3 regions of the Pseudomonas sp. RA_105y_Pfl2_P56 genome follow, and region 1 is predicted to be linked to each of the others. Evidence: predicted binding sites of a transcription regulator. Region 1 holds the regulator's gene; each other region holds the start of a gene.

Region 1 (4,158 bases):
AGAAACCCGTTCAAGGCTGGGGCGTAACGATCCAGTACCACGCAGCGCAGAACCGCGTCGTGCTGATCGACAAGGCCAAGGTTGTCGACAAGGACGACAACATCACCCAAGGCGAGAAAATCGTCTACGACACGGTGAAGAAACTGGCCAGTGCCGGCCGTGCCACCGGCAGCAAGGTCACCGAGTCGCGTCCGCGCATCGACATGGTGATCCAGCCGAAGAAGAAAACCGACGAGAAAACCCAGTAATGGCCACTCTGAAAGCTCAGCATCTGGCCAAGGCCTATAAAAGCCGCCAGGTCGTGCGTGACGTCAGCCTGTCGATCGACAGCGGCCAGATTGTTGGCCTGCTCGGCCCGAACGGTGCCGGCAAGACCACATGCTTCTACATGATTGTCGGCCTGGTACAGGCCGATCAGGGCCGCGTGCTGATCGACGATCTGGACGTCAGCCACCAGCCAATGCACGGTCGCGCAAAGGCAGGTATTGGCTATCTACCGCAAGAAGCCTCGATCTTCCGCAAGCTGTCGGTGGCCGACAACATCATGGCCATCCTCGAGACTCGCCAGGAGCTCGACAAGGCCGGCCGTCGCAAGGAGCTGGAAAGCCTGCTGCAGGAATTTCACATCAGCCACATCCGCGACAACCTGGGCATGAGCCTGTCCGGTGGTGAACGCCGCCGAGTTGAAATCGCGCGTGCTCTGGCAACCGCACCGAAATTCATCCTGCTCGACGAACCGTTCGCCGGTGTCGACCCGATCTCGGTCGGCGACATCAAGCAGATCATCCACCACCTCAAGGCCAAGGGCATCGGCGTACTGATCACCGACCACAACGTGCGTGAGACGCTGGATATCTGCGAAACCGCTTACATCGTCAACGACGGCCAGTTGATTGCCGAAGGCGACGCAGAAACCATCCTGGCCAACGATCTGGTCAAGGAAGTGTATCTGGGTCACGAGTTCCGCCTGTAAACGCGACAGCGCCCGGAGAGACGCGCGGGCGCTGTATCGATTCAAGCAGGATTTAATACGCTTTAATTGTTACAACGCTCTAGGCAAACACTTCAGTTTCAGGCATATAATTTGCTTAAGTTTGGCGCTTCGGCGCTCTGTAGTGGATGGCGCATGTGCGCCGGCGAATAAGGTGTTAAGCCCCTGCCATGAAACCATCGCTAGTCTTGAGAATGGGCCAGCAGCTGACGATGACACCGCAGCTGCAACAGGCCATCCGTCTGCTCCAATTGTCGACCCTGGATCTGCAACAGGAAATCCAGGAGGCCCTGGAATCCAATCCGATGCTCGAACGCCAGGAAGAAGGCGACGACTTCGATAACTCGGACCCTCTGGCCGACAACGCCGAGCAAAAGCCCAACACCGAAATTCAGGAACCGTCCTATCAGGAAACCGCTCCGACGGTGGACAATCTGGAAGATGGCGAATGGAGCGAGCGTATCCCCAACGAGCTTCCGGTCGACACGGCCTGGGAGGACGTCTACCAGACCAGTGCCAGCAGCCTGCCCAGCAGCGATGACGACGAATGGGACTTCACCACTCGCACCTCCGCCGGTGAAAGCCTGCAAAGCCACCTGCTGTGGCAGCTCAATCTCGCGCCGATGTCAGACACCGACCGACTGATCGCCGTCACCCTGGTCGACTGCATAAACAACCAGGGTTACCTGGACGAAACCCTCGAAGAAATCCTCGAAGCGTTCGACCCGGAACTGGACATCGAACTGGACGAAATCGAAGCCGTTCTGCACCGCATCCAGCAGTTTGAACCCGCTGGCATCGGCGCCCGCAACCTCGGCGAATGCCTGTTGCTGCAACTGCGCCAGTTGTCGGCGAAGACACCATGGCTGACTGAAGCGAAACGTCTGGTCACCGACTACATCGACTTGCTCGGCAGCCGCGATTACAACCAGTTGATGCGGCGCATGAAGCTCAAGGAAGATGAACTGCGTCAAGTCATCGAACTGGTGCAGAGCCTCAACCCGCGTCCGGGCTCTCAGATCGAATCCACTGAAGCCGAATACGTCGTCCCTGACGTCATTGTGCGCAAGGACAATGAACGCTGGCTGGTCGAACTGAATCAGGAATCAGTGCCCCGCCTGCGGGTCAACGCCCAGTATGCCGGCTTCGTAAGACGCGCCGATACCAGCGCCGACAACACTTTCATGCGCAACCAGTTGCAGGAAGCCCGCTGGTTCATCAAGAGCCTGCAAAGCCGCAACGAAACCCTGATGAAAGTGGCCACCCAGATCGTCGAGCATCAACGCGGCTTTCTGGAATACGGGGACGAAGCCATGAAGCCACTGGTGCTGCATGACATCGCCGAAGCGGTTGGCATGCACGAATCGACGATTTCCCGAGTGACCACGCAGAAGTTCATGCATACCCCGCGCGGTATCTATGAACTGAAATACTTTTTCTCAAGCCACGTCAGCACCTCCGAAGGCGGTGAATGCTCGTCCACGGCGATCCGCGCGATCATCAAAAAACTGGTTGCTGCGGAAAATCAGAAAAAGCCGTTGAGTGACAGCAAGATCGCTGGTTTACTGGAGGCACAAGGCATTCAGGTGGCTCGCCGCACCGTCGCCAAGTACCGCGAGTCCCTCGGGATCGCGCCTTCGAGCGAACGCAAGCGGTTGATGTAAGCCACGTTACAGCGTTCCAGTGGCAGGCTATCCAGCCTGCCGCTTTATGCACTGGCAACGAAGGAGAAGCTGTATGCAAGTCAACATCAGTGGACACCAACTGGAAGTGACCGAACCTCTGCGCACCTACATCAACGAGAAACTCGAACGATTGGAGCGCCATTTCGACAAGATCACCAACGTACAAGTCACGATGTGTGTCGAAAAGCTCAAGCAGAAAATCGAAGCCACCTTGCATATTCCCGGCAGTGAAGTGGTCGCCAACGCGGAACATACCGATATGTACGCCGCGATCGACGCCCTGACCGACAAGCTGGATAAACAACTCAAAAAGCATAAGGAAAAGACCCAGAGCCTGCTCCAGGGCGCTACCGGTCGATAACCCCCCACTCCATGATCCGACTTGAAAATATCCTGACCCCCGGCCGTTCTCTTGTGAACGTGCCGGGCGGCAGTAAAAAGAAAGCCCTCGAACAAATTGCCAACCTGATCGCCCGCGAAGTGCCGGCGCTGGAGATGCAAGATGTCTTCGAGGCCCTGATTGCCCGTGAAAAACTCGGTTCCACCGGTTTTGGCAACGGCATCGCCATTCCTCACTGTCGCCTCAAGGGTTGCATTGAGCCTGTCAGCGCTCTGCTTCACCTCGACGCCCCTATCGATTTCGATGCGATCGACGGCGCCCCCGTTGATCTGTTGTTTGTACTGCTGGTCCCAGAAGCCGCTACCGATGCGCACCTGGAGTTACTGCGTCAAATCGCCAGCATGCTCGACCGCAAGGAAGTACGCGAAAGACTGCGCAGCGCTGCCGGCAGTGAAGCCTTGTACCAAGTGGTACTGGAAGAGCAGAACAGGCATTAATCATGCGCTTGATCATCGTCAGTGGCCGCTCCGGCTCGGGCAAAAGCACCGCACTGAATGTCCTTGAGGACAGCGGTTACTACTGCATCGACAACCTGCCGGCAGGCTTGTTGCCAGAACTGGCTGAACGCGCACTGATACACACCGAATTGGCACAACCGCTGGTGGCCGTGTCGATCGATGCGCGCAACCTGCCGAGCCATCTCTCGCGTTTCCCCGAGTTGCTGGAAGAAGTCCGCAGCCGCCACATCCAGTGCGATGTGCTTTATCTGGACGCCGACGAAGAAACCCTGCTCAAGCGTTTTTCGGAAACCCGTCGGCGTCATCCACTGAGCACTGCCAACCGCTCACTGGCCGAAGCGATCAGCGATGAAACCGCCCTGCTCGGCCCAATCGCCGATCTGGCCGACCTGAAGATCAACACCACCCACCTGAACCTGTACCAGTTGCGCGACACCATCAAGTTGCGCCTGCTCAATCAGCCTGAACCCGGAACAGCATTTCTCGTTGAGTCATTCGGCTTCAAACGCGGCATGCCGGTCGATGCAGACGTGGTGTTCGACGTGCGCTGCCTGCCCAACCCGTACTGGAAGCCAGAGCTGCGCGCGCAATCGGGTCTCGATGCGCCGGTGGCCGAATACCTGG
Region 2 (4,158 bases), on a different contig from region 1:
TCTATCCTAAAAGTGCATGCCACTATTCTGGAGCGACACCATGGGTTCGACGTTTAACGGTCTGATCGGTCTGATCATTCTTGCCCTCGATATCTGGGCCATCATCAACGTACTGAAAAGCGGCGCCGAGACCGGGATGAAAGTCCTCTGGGTGCTGCTGATCGTCCTTCTGCCGGTGCTGGGCCTGATCATCTGGGCGATTGCCGGGCCACGGGGGAATGTGCGGATCTGAGCCATTCTCGCGAACAACGCAAAACCTGTGAGGTTGTGTTAAGCCGATGGGCGCGCGAAGCGTCCCTTGAACCGGTGGGTGCGGTCTGACAGAAAACCCCGTGATCTACGACTGCTTCTCAGCCGATCGGGAATAAATCCCCTAGCCAAAAAAGCCTGCTTGCGTATTGGGTGTCTTTTTTTTCATGTTCGCCCGATGCAATCCTTTTGAACGATCAATCCGGCCAAAAGTCGAGATAGAGGTAAGCCCATTTGCGGGTTTGATCGAGGAGGCACCGATGCAAAAGTGGAAAATCACTTTCGTGGACGATCATGGTGAAACTGTTGTTGAGGTCTTCGAGCGCGCCGAATGTCCCAGCGACGATGAGGCCGCTCGACTGATCAAGCAACGGCTCCTGCCTGTTGCCGCCGCACTGGATTTGAACGATCTGGAAGGCCGCACCGCCGATGCGGGTGTCAAAAGTCTGAAAACCCAGAACAGCATCGAAATCCGCAGCATCACCCCCATCTGAAATTCTTCCATCATTATCACGCCAGGCCTTGGCAGCAGCTCTATCTTGGGGCTACTCTGCAAGCGAGATCAGCGAACGGATCGCTAAGGTCTGGTCTTGTCAGCTACATGCTTGTTTCCCGCGTGCAACCAGTTTGCCGAAGTACTTAGGCCCAAGGCCCGGGGCGGGAATACGGAAAGTCTATCCATCATCCGAGGGGGACGATTCATGAGCACAGCCTATCAAGAAGACATCAGCAGCAACGTGCTGCGCCGCATGAAAGAAGGCGGTTTCGATTTTTCCCGATTCCATCCCATCGAGTTCTACGCCATTTTCCCGGACGAGGAGCGGGCGCGCAGGGCGGCAGGCAAGTTTCGCGGTGAATCCATCAATGCCCAGGTCAGTGCGCGCGACGACGGCGCCTGGTCTCTGGAACTAAGCAAAGTGATGTACGCGACTTATGACGATATTGGCGATTTCGAGCAGGGCTTCTCCGCCGTGGTCGAACCGTTGGGTGGCATCATCGAGGGCTGGGGCGTCAAGCAGGAGGTACGCAACCGCTACCGTTTGAACTGATCTCTGGTGTTTTTTGTTGAGCAACGGCTGACCCTCGGGTTGGCCGTTTTCATTTATGGATCTCTTTTGCTTTCAAAACGTTTCACGCACGCAAAAAAAAGCCACCGGAGAGGGTGGCGAAAAGGGAAGACCGATAAATCGATGAAACCGTTCAGGGCCAAGGCTTTAAGGGCTGCACTGGCAGGCCGGATCAATTGAGCTGAAGACCTGCGCGTGGCAGCTCTTTCAGCGGATGCGCGGATTATCCGCCGCTCATGCCGAGCAGTGAAATCAACTCTGACTATGCTGGTGATAGACGACAACACTGCGTCGCAATGAGGCGGGGGCAATCAGGTTGGGGCATTTGTTGCACAGGAATGGTGCGGCACCTGCGGCGTGAATATCCAACTGATTGAAATCAAAGCGTTTATGCCGATGGCACGGGCCTTGCGAAGGCCTGTATGTCCGGGTGACAAGGAGTACGGCATGATCCGCACTTATTTTGATGAAATGTACGATGCCGGCGGCCAGATTCGCCCGCATTACCGGGAGTTTGCCCGGTGGTTGGCCGACACGCCTGACGAGCTGCTGGCCCAACGGCGACGCGAGGCCGATCTGCTGTTCCATCGTGCCGGGATTACCTTCACGCTCTACGGGGACGAGCAAGGCACAGAGCGCCTGATTCCTTTCGATACCATTCCGCGCAGCATCCCCGCCAGCGAATGGCGGATCGTCGAGCGCGGCTGCATCCAGCGGGTCAAGGCGTTGAACATGTTCCTCGCCGACCTTTACCACGAGCAGCGCATCATCAAGGCCGGGATCATTCCCGCCGAGCAGGTGCTGGCCAACGAGCAATATCAGTTGGCGATGCAAGGGCTGGATCTGCACCGCGATATTTATTCGCACATCTCTGGTGTCGATCTGGTGCGCGACGGCGACGGCACCTATTACGTGCTCGAAGACAACCTGCGCACACCGAGCGGCGTGAGCTACATGCTCGAAGACCGCAAGATGATGATGCGATTGTTCCCGGAGCTGTTCGCCGCGCAGCGCATCGCGCCGATCGACCACTACCCGAACCTGTTGCTCGACACCCTGAAAAGCTCAAGCCCGATTGATGACCCGAGTGTGGTGGTGTTGACGCCGGGGCGCTTCAACAGTGCATTCTTCGAGCATGCTTTTCTGGCGCGGGAAATGGGCGTGGAGCTGGTGGAGGGCGCCGATCTGTTCGTGCGTGACGACAAAGTCTTCATGCGCACCACCGACGGGCCAAAAGCGGTCGACGTGATCTACCGCCGTCTCGACGACGCGTTCCTTGATCCGCTGGCGTTCAATCCGGATTCGATGCTGGGTGTGCCGGGGCTGCTGTCGTCCTATCGTTCCGGCAACGTAGTGCTGGCCAACGCCATTGGCACCGGTGTGGCCGACGACAAGTCGGTGTATCCGTTCGTGACCGACATGATCCGTTTCTACCTCGATGAAGAACCGATCCTGAAGAACGTGCCGACCTGGCAATGCCGCAATCCGTCTGAACTTTCCCATGTGCTGGCCAATCTTGCGGATCTGGTGGTCAAGGAAACCCAAGGTTCGGGCGGTTACGGGATGCTGGTGGGGCCGGCAGCGACGACGGCGGAAATCGATGCATTCCGCGAGCGGATCAAAGCCAAGCCCCACGCGTACATCGCGCAACCGACATTGTCGCTGTCGACCTGTCCGACCTTTGTCGAAAACGGTATTGCGCCACGCCACATCGACCTGCGCCCGTTTGTCCTGTCCGGTCGCGAAACGCGGGTTGTGCCAGGCGGTTTGACCCGTGTCGCCCTGCGCGAAGGCTCTCTGGTGGTGAATTCCTCCCAGGGCGGCGGAACCAAGGACACCTGGGTGGTCGAGGATTGAAGGAAGTTTGCCATGTTAAGTAGAACTGCCTCGGATCTGTATTGGATGTCGCGTTACCTGGAGCGAGCGGAAAACCTCGCACGGATGCTCGATATCAGTTATTCGCTGTCGCTGATGCCGCAAGACGGCCGCGGCGATGGTCTGCACGAACTGGCCATGCCGCTGTTGATCACCGGCACACTCGACGATTATCTGGAGCGTCACGGCGCGCTGCATGCCGAACGATTGCTGCACTTTTTCGCCCTCGATGCCGCCAATCCGGCGAGCATCTACAGCTGTCTGGGCGCGGCGCGGGCCAGCGCTCACGCGGTACGTGGACGAATAACGGCTGACATGTGGGAAAACATCAACGCCACTTGGCTGGAGATTCGCGGGATCGCCGAACAGGGGCTGAGCCGCTATGGCATGAGCCGTTTCTGCGAATGGATCAAGGAGCGTTCACACCTGTTCCGTGGGGCGTCCTACGGCACGATCATGCGCAACGATGCGTTTCGCTTCATTCGCTTGGGGACCTTTATCGAGCGCGCGGACAACACCTTGCGCCTGCTCGATGCCCGCTACGAAATGGCGGGTGATCAGGCCGAAGCGGTCAGTGACGGCACTGCTCACGCCTACTATCAGTGGAGTGCTTTGCTCAGGGCTTTGTCGTCGTTTGAGGCCTACACCGAAATCTATCGCGATGCGCCGGGGGCGCGACATGTTGCCGAGTTGCTGCTGTTGCGCGCAGATGTGCCGCGTTCACTGCGTGCCTGCACCGAAGAGATCGATCAGATTCTCGCGCAGTTGCCCGGGGCCAACGGTCGGCCGGCACAACGCCTGGCCGCAGAAATGGACGCACGCCTGCGTTACACCGGCATCAACGAAATCCTCGAGGAAGGCCTGCACGCCTGGCTGACCGAATTCATCCCGCTGGTGCGCCAGTTGGGTAACGCCATTCACAGTTCCTACCTGGAGGCTGCATGAGACTTTCCATTAGCCACGAGAC
Region 3 (4,158 bases), on a different contig from region 1:
ACTGAGCAAATGGTGAGCATGCAGGCGACTCATCACGCCTTTGTCGCAATACAGCAGGTACTGGCGAGTCGGATCCAGCTCCTTGAAACGAGCGTTCACTGCGTAGAACGGCATCGTCTGTACTTCTATTCCGGCAAGCTGCAGCGGGTCATCCTCGGCGGCATCCGGGTGACGGATGTCGATAACGATCTGACCGGCCAGCGCTTCGCCGACTTCTTCAATCTGCAAATCCTGGCCCAATTCGTCGATCACCCGATCGATCGGCACCAGTTTGGCGTTTTCGAGCGCTCGCTCGAGCACCGCCATGTCGAATTCTTTCTCTTCGTGCTCAACGCGACCACGCTTGGCAGCGGTCTTCGGATTGACCGAAATGACCCCGCAGTATTCGGGCATGTGCCGGGCGAAATCGGCAGTGCCGATCTCGTTGGCCGTGTCGATGATGTCCTGCTTGTGGGCGACGATCAGCGGACGCAGGACCAGTTTGTCGGTCACGCAGTCGATCACCGACAGGTTCGGCAGCGTCTGGCTCGACACCTGGGAGATCGCTTCACCGGTGACCAGCGCGTCGATGTGCAGGCGGTCGGCAATGGCCGTGGATGCGCGCAACATCATACGCTTCAATACGACGCCCATATGACTGTTATCGACTTTGCCGAGAATTTCTCCCAACACTTCTTCGAACGGAACACTGACAAATAGCACGCGTTGCGAGCTTCCGTACTTCTTCCAGATGAAATGCGCGACTTCCATCACGCCCAATTCGTGGGCACGACCACCGAGATTGAAGAAGCAGAAGTGCGCCATCAGGCCGCGCCGCATGATCTGGTAGGCCGCAACGGTCGAGTCAAAGCCGCCGGACATCAGAACCAGGGTCTGCTCAAGTGCGCCCAGCGGATAACCGCCGATGCCGTTGTGCTGGCTGTGGATGACAAACAACCGTTTGTCGCGAACTTCCATCCGCACTTCGATTTGCGGTGCCTTGAGGTCGATTCCGGCAGCGCCGCACTCGCGACGCAGCTTGCTGCCGACGTATTTTTCGACGTCCATCGAACTGAATGCATGCTTGCCCGCGCGCTTGCAGCGTACCGAGAAAACCTTCCCGGCCAGCGCATCGCCGTAGTGCTGCTTGCACTTTTCGGTGATGTCGTCGAAGTCGCCCAGCGGGTACTCGTCGACCTGCAGAAAGTGCGCGATGCCGGGCATGCAGGTCAGGCGCTCAACCATCTCTTTCAAGGCTTTGGGGTCGGTAACGCGGGTTTCCAGCTCGAGATTGTCCCACACACCGTTCACCACCACGGCCGGGTCCAGGTCACGGAGCACGGTGCGGATGTTCTTGGCCAACTGGCGGATAAATTTCGTCCGGACAGGTCGGCTTTTGATGGTGATCTCGGGGAAGACTTTTACGATTAGTTTCATGAAAACAGCGCGCGCTGGGCCAGCCGAAAAAGGGGGGCGCGGATTATAGCGGAAATTGCTCAAGGTTTAACCAGTTAATGTGCAGAAGGTTTTGCTTGCACCAAAACAGGTCATTTTTCACCTGAAGCGCTACATTAAGGGGCGACATTTTCATCTTTAAGGCGCTTTGAACCTTTAAAAGCGTAAATTTGGGGCAAAAAACCCATGCTGGGGCACTGGCATGCAATTTGCTCCCTTGTGAGGCAGGTTGCCTTGGCAGAGTATCTGCGCCGGCATCACCCATATTAAGGGCATCCATTACTAGCCCTAAGCCACCCGGAGGACACTATGTCGAAGTCGGTTCAACTCATCAAAGATCATGACGTCAAGTGGATTGATCTGCGCTTCACGGACACCAAAGGCACTCAGCACCACGTGACCATGCCGGCTCGCGATGCGCTGGAAGACGACTTCTTCGAAGTCGGCAAGATGTTCGACGGTTCCTCCATCGCAGGCTGGAAAGGCATCGAAGCCTCCGACATGATCCTGCTGCCGGACGACGAAACGGCCGTGCTCGACCCGTTCACCGAAGACGCGACCCTGATCCTGGTCTGCGACATCATCGAACCGTCGACCATGCAAGGTTACGATCGTGACCCGCGCGCCATCGCTCACCGCGCCGAGGAATACCTGAAGACCACCGGTATCGGTGACACCGTCTTCGCAGGTCCCGAGCCAGAATTCTTCATCTTCGACGAAGTGAAGTTCAAGTCCGACATCTCCGGCTCGATGTTCAAAATCTACTCCGAACAAGGCTCGTGGATGTCCGACCAGGACATCGAAGGCGGCAACAAAGGCCACCGTCCAGGCATCAAAGGTGGTTACTTCCCGGTTCCGCCGTTCGACCACGACCACGAAATCCGTACTGCCATGTGCAACGCACTGGAAGAAATGGGTCAAACCGTTGAAGTTCACCACCACGAAGTGGCGACTGCCGGTCAGAACGAAATCGGTGTCAAGTTCAACACCCTGGTGAAGAAAGCTGACGAAGTTCAGACTCTGAAATACGTTGTACACAACGTTGCCGACGCTTACGGCCGCACCGCGACCTTCATGCCGAAGCCACTGTACGGCGATAACGGTTCGGGTATGCACGTTCACATGTCCATCGCCAAAGATGGCAAGAACACCTTCGCTGGCGAAGGCTATGCCGGCCTGTCCGAAACCGCTCTGTACTTCATCGGCGGCATCATCAAGCACGGCAAAGCGCTGAACGGCTTCACCAACCCGGCGACCAACTCCTACAAGCGTCTGGTGCCAGGCTTCGAAGCTCCGGTCATGCTGGCCTACTCGGCGCGCAACCGTTCCGCCTCGATCCGTATCCCTTACGTCAACAGCCCACGCGGCCGTCGTATCGAAGCACGTTTCCCGGATCCGGCTGCCAACCCGTACCTGGCTTTCGCAGCACTGCTGATGGCCGGCCTGGACGGTATCCAGAACAAGATCCACCCAGGCGATGCCGCTGACAAAAACCTGTACGACCTGCCGCCTGAAGAGGCGAAAGAGATCCCACAAGTTTGCGGTAGCCTGAAAGAAGCCCTGGAAGAGCTGGACAAGGGCCGCGCGTTCCTGACCAAGGGCGGCGTGTTCTCCGACGACTTCATCGATGCTTACATCGCGCTGAAATCCGAAGAAGAAATCAAAGTCCGTACCTTCGTACACCCACTGGAATATGAGCTGTACTACAGCTGCTGATCCGGTAGCGCCGCGCTACGCGGCGTGACAAAAAGAGGCCTTCTTCGGAAGGCCTTTTTTATTGCCCGTGATTTCATTGGCGACGTACCACCCTGGAGCGGGCTTGCTCGCGAAGGCGTCTTGTCAGTCACCATATCCTTCAGTGACCGACCGCGCTCGCGAGCAAGCCCACTCCCACAAGGGATTTTTGGCGGGCAAATAATCTCTGGATATGTCCAGGGTTGGGCCTACCGCCGCACCTGGCCTATGCTGCAACCCATCGCGTTCATTCCCGGTCGATTTCATGGGTCGCTTCTTTCTCTCCATCCTGCTGCTGATCGCCGTTCCCGCGGCCGCGCAGATCTACAAGTACACCGATGCCAACGGCAACACGGTGTACAGCGACCACTCGCCGGACGGCGTCAAGGCACAGCCGGTTGACCTGCCGCCGCTCAACACAGTCGAGCCTCCGTCACCGAGCGCACCCGCCGCGCCCACTACCGACAACCCGAAGCCGTCGCGCAATGCCTATGACATTCTCGAACTCGCCGGCCTGCCCACCGAAGAAGCCCTGCGCGCCAACAACGGCACCTTCACCGTCAATGTGTTGATCAAGCCGCGCCTGCAGCCGCCGCACCAATTCAGGCTGGTCCTGGACGACGAGCCTTACGGCCAGCCCAGCAACGTACCCATCCTGCAACTGGTGAACATCAATCGTGGCGAGCATCGACTCGCGGTGCAGGTGATCGATGGTCAGACGATCATTCAGCAGAGCCCTCCAGTGACCTTCACCGTGCAGCGGGTGCACACGCCATGATCCGCGCATGGCTGATCGTTGTGTTGGCACTGACGGCACTGCAAGCCACGGCGGAGGTGTTCATCTACGTCGATGGCCAAGGCAATCGCGTCTACACCGACCAGCCACGCGGGAACGCCAGGAAGGTTCCATTGGCGACCAGCAATCGCATGCCCGCCAATCCGACCGGCGCAGCACCGATCACCCCCGCGAAAAAGCCCCCGGAGCAACCG

Evidence for each region. The regulator sigma-54, encoded in region 1, starts transcription at its own class of promoters, with help from an activator protein. The targets are predictions, from matches to a motif close to ANTGGCATNNANNTTGCTNT.
Region 2: a site for sigma-54 is predicted at 1,712-1,731, ahead of AACY11_RS21880 (circularly permuted type 2 ATP-grasp protein). Genes of this name have one in related genera too.
Region 3: a site for sigma-54 is predicted at 1,631-1,650, ahead of glnA (glutamate--ammonia ligase). Genes of this name have one in related genera too.

Annotation. Positions count from the first base shown of each region.
Region 1 is NZ_CAXAPL010000005.1:28,181-32,338, forward strand. Features, by position in the region: gene lptA (lipopolysaccharide transport periplasmic protein LptA) at 1-248, shown strand, start outside; gene lptB (LPS export ABC transporter ATP-binding protein) at 248-973, shown strand; gene AACY11_RS05185 (RNA polymerase factor sigma-54) at 1,162-2,655, shown strand; gene hpf (ribosome hibernation-promoting factor, HPF/YfiA family) at 2,729-3,037, shown strand; gene ptsN (PTS IIA-like nitrogen regulatory protein PtsN) at 3,049-3,513, shown strand; gene rapZ (RNase adapter RapZ) at 3,516-4,158, shown strand, end outside.
Region 2 is NZ_CAXAPL010000037.1:28,168-32,325, reverse strand. Features, by position in the region: gene AACY11_RS21895 (PLDc N-terminal domain-containing protein) at 41-232, shown strand; gene AACY11_RS21890 (hypothetical protein) at 510-743, shown strand; gene AACY11_RS21885 (ribonuclease E inhibitor RraB) at 951-1,298, shown strand; gene AACY11_RS21880 (circularly permuted type 2 ATP-grasp protein) at 1,764-3,173, shown strand; gene AACY11_RS21875 (alpha-E domain-containing protein) at 3,186-4,136, shown strand; gene AACY11_RS21870 (transglutaminase family protein) at 4,133-4,158, shown strand, end outside.
Region 3 is NZ_CAXAPL010000014.1:85,992-90,149, forward strand. Features, by position in the region: gene thiI (tRNA uracil 4-sulfurtransferase ThiI) at 1-1,416, opposite strand, end outside; gene glnA (glutamate--ammonia ligase) at 1,744-3,150, shown strand; gene AACY11_RS12120 (DUF4124 domain-containing protein) at 3,434-3,946, shown strand; gene AACY11_RS12125 (DUF4124 domain-containing protein) at 3,943-4,158, shown strand, end outside.